2 linked regions of the Methylomonas sp. 11b genome follow. The main gene of each other region encodes a partner of the protein of the gene in region 2 in a complex. Links are inferred from orthologs where the notes say so. Each region holds a gene or a part of one and is shown on either strand. Other genes may lie near its edges.

What was found. The genes of interacting proteins can lie anywhere in the genome.
Region 1: the proteins of METH11B_RS0105900 (region 2) and cheY are in contact, whole or in part, in a solved structure (PDB 1A0O), measured with the Escherichia coli proteins. The link is inferred for Methylomonas sp. 11b from one-to-one orthologs.

The regions. Positions count from the first base shown.
Region 1 is NZ_KI911557.1:3,556,497-3,560,834, reverse strand. Bases 1,543-4,338 are described here. They hold cheY (chemotaxis response regulator CheY), read right to left. Parts: upstream 3,236-4,338; coding sequence 2,849-3,235; downstream 1,543-2,848. Other genes in these bases: METH11B_RS0117065 (MinD/ParA family protein), read right to left, coding at 4,066-4,338; METH11B_RS0117070 (RNA polymerase sigma factor FliA), read right to left, coding at 3,323-4,069; METH11B_RS0117080 (protein phosphatase CheZ), read right to left, coding at 2,109-2,831; METH11B_RS0117085 (chemotaxis protein CheA), read right to left, coding at 1,543-2,098. Outside these bases: more of METH11B_RS0117085, read right to left, coding at 1-1,542. UniProt on the Escherichia coli protein: Involved in the transmission of sensory signals from the chemoreceptors to the flagellar motors.
Region 2 is NZ_KI911557.1:1,274,131-1,280,184, forward strand. Bases 1,787-4,756 are described here. They hold METH11B_RS0105900 (chemotaxis protein CheA), read right to left. Parts: upstream 4,326-4,756; coding sequence 2,247-4,325; downstream 1,787-2,246. Other genes in these bases: METH11B_RS0105895 (chemotaxis protein CheW), read right to left, coding at 1,787-2,227; METH11B_RS0105905 (response regulator), read right to left, coding at 4,365-4,727. Also shown: METH11B_RS0105890 (methyl-accepting chemotaxis protein), read right to left, coding at 1-1,669; more of METH11B_RS0105895, read right to left, coding at 1,712-1,786; METH11B_RS0105910 (GspH/FimT family pseudopilin), read left to right, coding at 5,141-5,773; type IV pilus modification protein PilV, read left to right, coding at 5,780-6,054. UniProt on the Escherichia coli protein: Involved in the transmission of sensory signals from the chemoreceptors to the flagellar motors. CheA is autophosphorylated; it can transfer its phosphate group to either CheB or CheY.

The sequences.
Region 1 (4,338 bases), 2.3 Mb from region 2 along the record:
CACCCAGCGCTTTAATCACCACCTCTTCCTGACCGATCAATTGATCCACCACAAAACCAACATGCCTGCCGCCGGCGTTCACCACCACCACATGATTGGTCGGCTGCGTTTCGCCCGTGAAATAAGAACCCCTGACCAGCCATTCGCTTAAATAAAACAGCGGTAAGGCCTTGTTTCTGACCATTACCACCAATTGACCATCTACCTTATTGGTTTTGCTCAAATCCAGATCGAGTATTTCCAGAACGCTGGCCAAGGGCAACGCGAAAGCCTGTCCGCGCAGCTTCACCATAAGGGTCGGCATGATAGCCAAAGTCAGCGGCACCTTGATCAGAATAGTGCTGCCCTTGCCTTCCACCGAATCGATTTCCACCACGCCGTTCATTTGCGCGATACGGGTCTTCACCACGTCCATGCCGACACCGCGACCGGATACGTCGGAAATTTCGGTTTTGGTGGAAAAGCCGGGTAGAAAAATCAGGTTGTAACATTCCTTATCGTCAAGACGGGCGGCGCTTTCTTCATCCATCAAGCCTTTTTCCACTACTTTGGCGCGCAGTATGTCGGGGTTCATACCCTTGCCGTCGTCTTTGATGGACAACTGGATATGATCGCCTTCCTGAGAAGCTTTCAATATCACCACGCCTTCCCGAGGTTTGCCGTTGGCTTCGCGCTCATCCGGCGATTCGATACCGTGATCTACCGCGTTTCTGACCAAATGCACCAAAGGATCCGCCAGGGCTTCGACCAGATTTTTGTCGAGATCGGTTTCTTCACCCACCAACTCCAGCCTGATTTCTTTTTTCAGACTTCTAGCCAAATCGCGTACCACACGCGGAAAACGCCCGAAGACTTTTTTGATAGGCTGCATCCGCGTTTTCATCACCGCCAGTTGTAAATCGGCGGTCACCACATCCAGATTGGATATAGCCTTGGACAACTGTTCGCCAGCTTCGGCATTGGCTTTAAGGGTTTGGAAGCGATTGCGTACCAGCACCAACTCCCCGACCATATTCATAATATCGTCCAAAATCTGGGTATCTACCCTGACAGTGGTATCGGCTTGCGGTGTTGCGGCTTTACTTTTGTCGGAAACGGAATCTACTACCGGCGCTACTTTGCCGAGGTTATTTTCGGGTTCCACATCGGCGGGCGGTTTCTCGACCGGCTCGGGTTTAGCAGCCACCACCGGTTTCTCGACAGGCGCCGCCACATTTTTAATTGGTGCGTCTTTTTCACCCGCAGCTTGCTCGTCAATCTTGCCCAAATTGGCAGCATCGAACTTACCCTTACCGTGTAAAGCATCGAGTACTTTATCGAACTCCTCGTCGGTAATATCGCCCGAATCGTTGGCTTGAACAGGCGCCTCGGCTTTTACCGAAAACTTGCCTTTGCCATGCAACTCGTCGAGTAAATTTTCAAACTCGTCTTCACTAATTTCGTCATCCGCCGCCGGGGCTGCCGATTGCGGCGCTACGTGTACAGTAGGAGAACCACCTTTACCATGCAAAGCATCTAGCAAATCCTCAAATTCCTGTTCGGTAATTTCGTCGGCATCTTCCGAGGCGGATTCGCTGGCCAATAACTCCTCGGGATCGAGCATCGCATCGTAATCTTGCGCTGCGGATTCTTGAGGGGATAATTGATGAGATTCCGGAGTTTCATTCACTATAACCGTTTCTACCGCAACCTCAGCAGCGGTAGCTTCGGCCGGACCAGCGTAGGCTTTCAAGCGTTTTAAAAGGCCTTGATCGGCCGATTTTGGCGTATTGCCTGAACGGACTTGCCCGAACATCTCGTTGACGATGTCCACTACTTGCAAAATCACATCCATCAAATCCGGGGTGACTTGGCGATCACCCTGCCTGAGCACGTTAAAAACGTCTTCGGCGTTATGACAAACATCGACCAGAGCGCTGATAGCCAGAAAACCGGCACCGCCCTTTATGGTGTGGAACCCGCGAAATATCGAGTTGAGGAGATCAAGATCGCCGGGTGATTGCTCCAGTTCTACCAGTTGTTCACCCAGTGAATCGAGAATCTCCCCGGCCTCGACCAGAAAGTCCTGCAATATTTCGTCGTCCAGATCGATCGCCATGTTGTTTTCCTCAGAAACCTAGACTAGACAGTAAATCATCAACATCGACCTGACTGGTGGCGACATCGCCGGCTCTGTCATCTACTCCGGGGACAACCGGTCCGGGCACTTCGGGCTGCAACGCCGCTCCGCTGCTTGGCGTGATTTTGCGACTGGAAATTTTGATCAGATTAACCATGCTGCCTTCTAGATCCTGCACCAAATCGATAACCCGGCGGATAATCTGCCCGGTAATATCTTGAAACCCTTGCGCCATCAAAATATCGTTTAAACCCGCCTGGATTTTTTCCAGAGACACTTGCGATTGCTCAAAATATTGACTGAGGTCGGCGCTCATCGCCTTAAACTCGTCGAACGGCATTTCCCGATCCAAAAAGCGATTCCATTGCGCCGACAATTGTTTAACCTGCCCGTTCAGTTCATCCGATACCGGCAACAACTCTTCAACGGCGGTTAGCGTCTGATCTGCGGCTTGTTCGGTCATGGCGATCACATAATGCAGGCGCTCCTTGGCGTCCGGAATATCGTGCTCAGCCATGGCCGCTATTTTAGAATCGACGGAAAAACTAACCATGGTGTCGTGCAATTGGCGAGTTAGGCGGCCAATTTCTTTAAACAATTGTGTTTCTCTTAATCCGGCTACTTGATCGAGAATTTCATCGGCAGCCGCTTCGTCGCATTTTTCTAATGCTGCGACCAAATCTCGGGCCAAACTCAGCAGGTCAGTATTCATCGTAATCTCCCTGTGCTTCAGCCGTCGATGCGTTCAAAAATCTTTTCGATTTTCTCTTTAAGCGTAGCAGCAGTAAAAGGCTTGATGACATACCCATTTACACCGGCCTGCGCAGCCATAATGATTTGCTCGCGCTTGGCTTCGGCTGTGACCATCAACACCGGCAGATTGGCCAAACTGGGAGTAGACCTGACGGCCTTCAATAAATCGATGCCGGTCATACCCGGCATATTCCAGTCAGTAATCAAAAAATCGATACCGCCTTTTTCCAAAATAGGCAGTGCCGTTTTACCGTCGTCCGCTTCCACAGTGTTGGTAAAACCCAGATCTTTCAACAGGTTTTTTACTATTCTCCGCATTGTCGAAAAGTCATCGACAACCAGAATACGCATATTTTTATCCAAGGATAATCTCCACCCAGATTACTTTATTGTTAAGAAACCTCTAATTTGTGGCTAATAATTGCGAAAAATTCCTGCAATAACCACATATTAGCTGCACTTTTCATTATCTTTCCCTTCCACCCAATCCGCAAGTCTAGCGCGTAAGCGCAACATCGCCTGACTACAAATTTGGCTAACCCGCGATTCGCTGACATCAAGCACCTTGCCAATCTCACGCAAATTCAGCTCTTCGTCGTAATACAGCGATATCACCAAGCGCTCCCGTTCCGGTAATTCCGAGATGGCCTTGGCCAGGGCTTTTTGAAAATTCTGTTGGATCAGCACCTCATCCGGCTGCTGATTGCCGTGCACATCGTCAATGACGCTGTCTTCGCCTTGCACCAATTCTTCGACGCTAAAGGTCTTGCAAGACACCGCGTCTTGCAGAATATGATGGTATTCGGTCAGATCGATACCCATATGCCCGGCCACTTCGGTATCCTTGGCGTCGCGACCCAGATGGTTTTCAACCTCGCGTATCGCCTCCGCCACCATCCGGGCTTTCTTGTGCACCGAACGAGGCGTCCAATCCGAACGGCGCAATTCATCCAGCATAGCCCCGCGAATGCGGATGCCGGCGTAAGTATCAAAGCTGGCACCCTGGCCGGCATCGTAATGTTTCAGAGCTTCCAGCAAACCCAGCATGCCGGATTGAATCAAATCATCAAGCTGCACCGTATCGGGCAACCGGCCCATCAAGTGGTAGGCAATGCGTTTTACCAGCGGCGCATGTTGAATGACTAAAGCATCAACATTTCCAGCCTGCACGGCAGCATACATTGCCGCTCCGCTCATGCAACATCCTCTTTCGCGCTGTACTGGATCATCCGTTCGACAAAAAACTCCAGGTAGCCGCCCGCTTTGGGCTTGATGGGCCAGCTGTCGATTTTCCGCGCCAGATTCTTGATGGCCAGTGCCGCTTTACTTTGCGGGAACGCTTCCACCACCGGGGTTTGCTTTTGCACGGACTTTTTCAAATATTCGTCCTGCGGTACTGCGCCGACAAACTGCAAGGCCACATCCAAATAACGGTCCGTCACTTTACTCAACTTATTGAACAAAGC
Region 2 (6,054 bases):
CGACATTCCCACCTTTTTCAGCCAACTCTCTGGCGTTATTAGCTACTGCATTGGCTTGCTGGGCATTATCGGCATTATTTTTCACAGTGCTGGTCAGTTCCTCCATGCTGGCGGCAGTTTCCTGCAAATTCGCGGCCTGTTGTTCGGCGCGTTGCGACAAATTGTTGTTACCGCTGGCAATTTCTTGGGATGAGTTATTAATAAAATGGGCGGACTCGCTAACTTGACCGAAAATCTCGTTCAGTTTATCGATAGTGGTATTAATATCGTTCTTACAGTTTAAATATACGCCTTGGTAATCACTGGTGATTCGATTGGTCAAATCCCCGGAGGCCATACTTTGCATGGTACTGCCAACATCTCTGAAGACGTTTTCGATCACATCGGTTAGTTCGTTGATGCCTTCGCTAAGCGTTTCGAAAAAGCCTTGTTTATCGACCATCTCGATCCGGCTGGACAATTCACCGGCCTTGACCGCCTCCACTATGCTGGCAATTTCCTGCTCGATTTTTACTTCATGCGTTCTATCCAACCATTCGACCACGATGCCGATACGCTCGTTTTCGTCGTTATTAACCGGATTGGCAACAATATTCATGTGTCGACCGCCAATCACTAACGCCGAACTAAACGTGCTGGATAGATTTGCCAAAAGGCCGCGTTGGTGGCTGGGTTTTTTATGGAATTGATCGATATTCGCGCCCATCAGCTTGCTGGCATTGAAGTCAGGCAATTGTTTACGAATGTCCGCTTCGGCATTTTGAAACATTTCCGCCACGGTCTTATTCATATAAATGATGTCTAAATCATTGTTAGCCACCATGACACAGGACTGCACATTGTCGAGCGCTTGTTTAATCCGCATCGCTTCTGATGCTACTTGTTTGGAATATGCCAAATCAGAATTCAATTTAACCTGCATGCCGTATAAAGCCCGATAGAAATCGCCGATCTCATCACTACGGTCCAAATCTATCGTATTCCGGAATTGCTCATCCGCCATCCGATAGGAAATACTAATCGACTTCTCTAAAGCCTTGACGACATTACGAATCACAGAGTATCCCAATATTGAGGCAAATCCCGCCAAGCCCAAAAACAGGAACATCTCCGGGTACTTTTGTTCCATGTAATGGTCGTAAATGGAATTGATCGTCGGCAACAAAAAGATCAGGTAGATAATCCCGACTTTTTTCCACAGGCCCAATTCCAATAATTTCTTGATTACCGCACTAATTCCCTTGGGCCTTATTGTGGCTTTATTGGCATTCAGTTTTTCATATAAGGATTCTGCCTGCTGAATTTGCTCCCGGGATGGCGCGTAACGAACCGACAGGTATTCCTGTACTTTGCCATTCTTGAACACCGGTGTAACGTTTGCCTCTACCCAGTAATAATCTCCGGTCTTGGTCCTATTTTTAACGGGTGCGGTCCAAGGGCGTCCAGCCTTCAAACAAGTCCATAAATCTTCAAATGCTGCCGGCGGCATGTCAGGATGGCGAACCATATTATGATTAGCCCCCACAAGCTCATCCTTGCTAAAGCCGCTGATTTCGATAAAAGCGTCGTTTGCATAGGTAATAATGCCTTTCAAATTGGTGCGCGTGACCAAAATGGTGCCTGGCTTCATTAAGACTTCACGATCGGTCACAGGGTGATTGAGTTTCATTGCATATCCTCCGTTACAACCCAGCCATAAACAGCTCTTTTTTCAACTTTCATCTTCACCATCCAGGCCATCAAGTTTTAATAATTTATCTACATCCAACAGCATCACCATTCGGCCGTTTACTGAAACCAGGCCATTGATAAATTCAGTACTGACTTTTGCACCAAAATTCGGCGCGCTTTGGATACTTTTTTTATTCACATCGACAACATCTGAAACAGAATCCACCACAACCCCGATGATCCTGGTTTTATCGGCCATACGCGCTTGCAAAACCACAACTACCGTCAGAGGCGAATAGTCACTGTGTCCCAGTTGAAAGCGCTCACGTAAGTCGATGATAGGCACAATCGCGCCGCGAAGATTGACTACGCCTTTTTCATAAGCAGGCACATTAGGAATTCGCGATACCGGTTCCCAACTGCGAATTTCCTGAACTCTTAGAATATCTACACCATATTCTTCCTGGCCCAAGGTAAAGCTTAAAAACTGCAAACTAGTGTCCAACCGCTTTGCATCTTGCTGGTCTGTAATGCTGTGTTCGATTATTTCCGACATGACACGCTTTAGATTAGGTTTATTGATTGGACAAACGCACGAGACCGGGGATATCAAGAATCAGGGCCACGGAACCATCACCCAGAATAGTTGCACCAGATACACCTTCAATCCGTCGATAATTCGCTTCCAGCGACTTGATCACCACTTGCTGTTGCCCAAGTAAATCATCTACGAACAATCCGCAACGCAAACCTTGCCCTTCGACAACTACAATTAAACCTTCGGTTAGCTTGGTGGTTTTCGCGGTGGGTACGTTAAAAATTTGATGCATTCTGATAATCGGCAGATATTGGCCGCGTAACAGGAAAGTTTCCCCTTTGCCCGCCACTCGATTGAGCCTGTCTTCCTTGACATGGAGTGACTCGATAATAGAGCCCAACGGTAAGATGTAGGTTTCGTCGCCTACCGCAATCGACTGACCATCCAGGATAGCCAGCGTAAGCGGGAGGTGAATGGAAATGGTAGATCCTTTGCCCAACTCGGAAAGGATTTCTATGTTGCCGCCCAAGGCCTGGATATTACGTCGTACCACATCCATGCCTACGCCGCGACCGGAAATATCGGTAAGCTTTTCGGCCGTAGAAAACCCAGGCATAAAAATAAGCTCGTATGTTTGCTTATCGCTTAAGATTGCATCGGGATCGATCAAACCCTTTTCAATTGCCTTGGCCCGTAATTTATCTTTGTCGAGGCCTTTACCATCGTCAGTCACTTCAATCACGATATTGCCGCCGCGATGATAGGCCTCAAGGGTCACCGTACCCGTTTCGGGCTTTCCGGCCGCCAGCCTGACATCCGGCATTTCAATGCCATGATCCAGGCTGTTTCTGACTAAATGAACCAGAGGATCGCTGAGCAATTCGACAACTGTCTTATCCACTTCGGTGTTTTCACCCACCAATTTAAGTTCGATTTTTTTGCCGAGTTTGCTGCTGATGTCATGCGCCAATCGCGGGAAACGGCTAAACACGAAACTGATAGGCAGCATGCGAATGTTCATCACGCTTTCTTGCAGCTCGCGGGTATGTCGCTCTAACTGGGAAAGACCGTTTTTCAATTGATCCAATTTATTAAGTTCAAAATGTTCACCTAACAAACTGAGCATGGATTGCGTAATGACCAACTCCCCGACCATGTTGATCAAGGTATCGATTTTACTAGTATCCACACGAATGGAACTTGAACCTTTCGGTGCGGCTTTTGCGTCCTCTTTTTTACCGTTTTTACGGTCTACCGCATTAGCCTCGGATTCTTCGGTACTTGTAAACTCAGCGCTTATTTCTCTAGCAACGCTATTTGTAACGGGTTTTATCGCTATGTCTGCTGACACCTCGGCTTGTGTAGAACTTGTGGACGTTTTGTAGATCGGTTGTTTAGCCAAATCGCAATCGTCCTCAACCCAATCGAAAATCTCGTCGATTTCCGTTTCCGGGATATCGCCCGACACCTCCAACTTCCACGACAAATGACACTCTTCAGGATCCAAATCGTAAAGATTCGGCACGCCTTGCAAGTCTGCGGTTGTGGTCAACTTCCCCAGCGACGCTAATTCCCTAAACATCCGCACCGGCTCGTTGCCGGTCTTCAATAGATGTAAGTGCGGACTGAATGCGATAACCCAACCCGCTATTTGCTTAACATCATCAGCAGACAGAACCTCAGAGGCTTTTGCTGTCTGTTTTCCAGCCGAGGGAATGTTCGGAACAGCGTTATTCAGTTCGCTATCCAAGGCTAATTTATGCTCAGCCACATCGGATTGGTCTACTTCACTGCCGTTTTGTATCGATTGCAGCATATCTCTCAGGCAATCGACTGACCCCAACAACACATCAACCGCGGGTTGGGTGATTTTTCTACGGCCGTCGCGCATTTCATCGAGCAAGGTCTCCATGACGTGGGTAAAGTCGGAAACCGCGGTAAAACCGAAAGTCCCGCTACCGCCTTTTATAGAATGCGCGGCGCGGAAAATGGTGTTGATGTCTTCGACGTTAACATCCCCCAAATCAAGATTGAGCAACCCCGATTCCATCGCGTCAAGCCCTTCGAAACTTTCTTCGAAAAAAACCTGATGAAATTGCGCCATATCGATTGACATAGAATTACCCGGTGCCGATGTCTCTGAAGAGGCGGATATTTAGCCCATCACTTTTTTGATCGTTTTCAAGAGCTGGTCTGGATTGAATGGCTTCACTATCCAGCCGGTTGCACCGGCATCTTTGCCCTGCTGCTTTTTATCCGTTCCCGCCTCAGTGGTTAGCATCAACATTGGCGTAAACTTGTAGTTGGGCAAAGCGCGTAAGTCTCTAATCAACTCAATTCCGTCCTTGTTTGGCATATTCACATCGGTAACCACGCAATCGAAAGCTTGCGCTTTGGCTTTGTTCAAGGCATCCGCTCCATCAACAGCTTCCACCACGTTATAACCCGCGCCTTTTAAGGTAAACGCCACCATCTGCCTCATTGATGCGGAATCGTCTACAGCAAGAATTGTTGCCACAATTTTCTCCTCCAAATTTATCGAACATAATTTAAAACTGTTAAACCCGTGCAAACTGCGATTGCCAGTTCACCTGATTAGAATTTTACATTGCTGTGATTGTAGCTAAGCTCCGTTAAGATTGTAGTTAGAGAAAGCTGATCTTGCCGAAAAACACTCATTTTAAAAATCTAAGACACTTCATTGCCGAGATCGCCATTTTGGCGAACATCTGCAAACACTCACATTGCGATTGTGGTTTAACTCGCATAACTTTGTTAAATCCTGTGCTATCTTCAAATTCGATTTTGACGAGCCACCGCTTCCCCGTTCGCGCAGTAGAAATGCACTTCTCGTAGGTCGGAGCGGCAAATAACAGCAACAGAGTTTGAGTTCATTTCCGCCCAACCACGTGAGTCACAATCCAATAAATTATGCAAAAATTATTCACCGAAACATCTAAAGGATTCACGCTGGTCGAGCTGATGGTGACCATCGCTATCGCCGGCATTCTGGTGGGTATTGCAATTCCAAACTTCACTTCGATTATCAGCAACAACCGTTTAACCACATCAGCCAACGAATTGGTCACAGCATTGAATTTGGCTCGAAGCGAAGCGGTAAAACGTGGCAGATCGGTGACTGTGCGCAAAGTTGACGACAAATCATCGACTAACGTCGGTCAAACTGCGTGGGCCTCAGCTAATTGGGAGCAAGGTTGGGATGTTTTCACGGACGCAAATGGCAATGGAGAGTTCGACACTGGAAACGATGTGCTTCTCAAGACTTATGCAGCGTTAACACCGTCCTATACCTTACGCGGAAATAATTTCAGCAACTTCATTCGATTTACTCCATCCGGGCAAAGCAATAACAATGGCAGCTTTGTGATTTGTAACAACAGCGACGGTAACAACACGCCGGAAGCAAACACTTCCCGATTAATTATTGTCAACTCCATAGGTCGAGTGCGCATGGGCCTAGATGCCAACAATGACGGCATACCCAACACTGACACAGTAGCGAGCACCGCCTCGAATATTACATCTTGCTTACCCCCATTTTAGTCACCCATGAAAACAGCCAACGGTTTCACGTTAATAGAAGTCTTGATCGCAGTGGTGATACTTGCCTTGGGTTTGCTCGGCCTGGCTGGCTTGCAATCCACAAGCCTACGAAACAATCAAAGTGCATATTTTCGCTCACAGGCCACTTTGCTTGCTTACGATATAGCTGACCGAGTACGAGCAAATGCAGTGGGTAACTACAACAATCAAGCAGAAACCAATAACGATTGCTTGACGAACACTTGCACACCAGCACAAATGGCTGGTTACGATTTAAAACA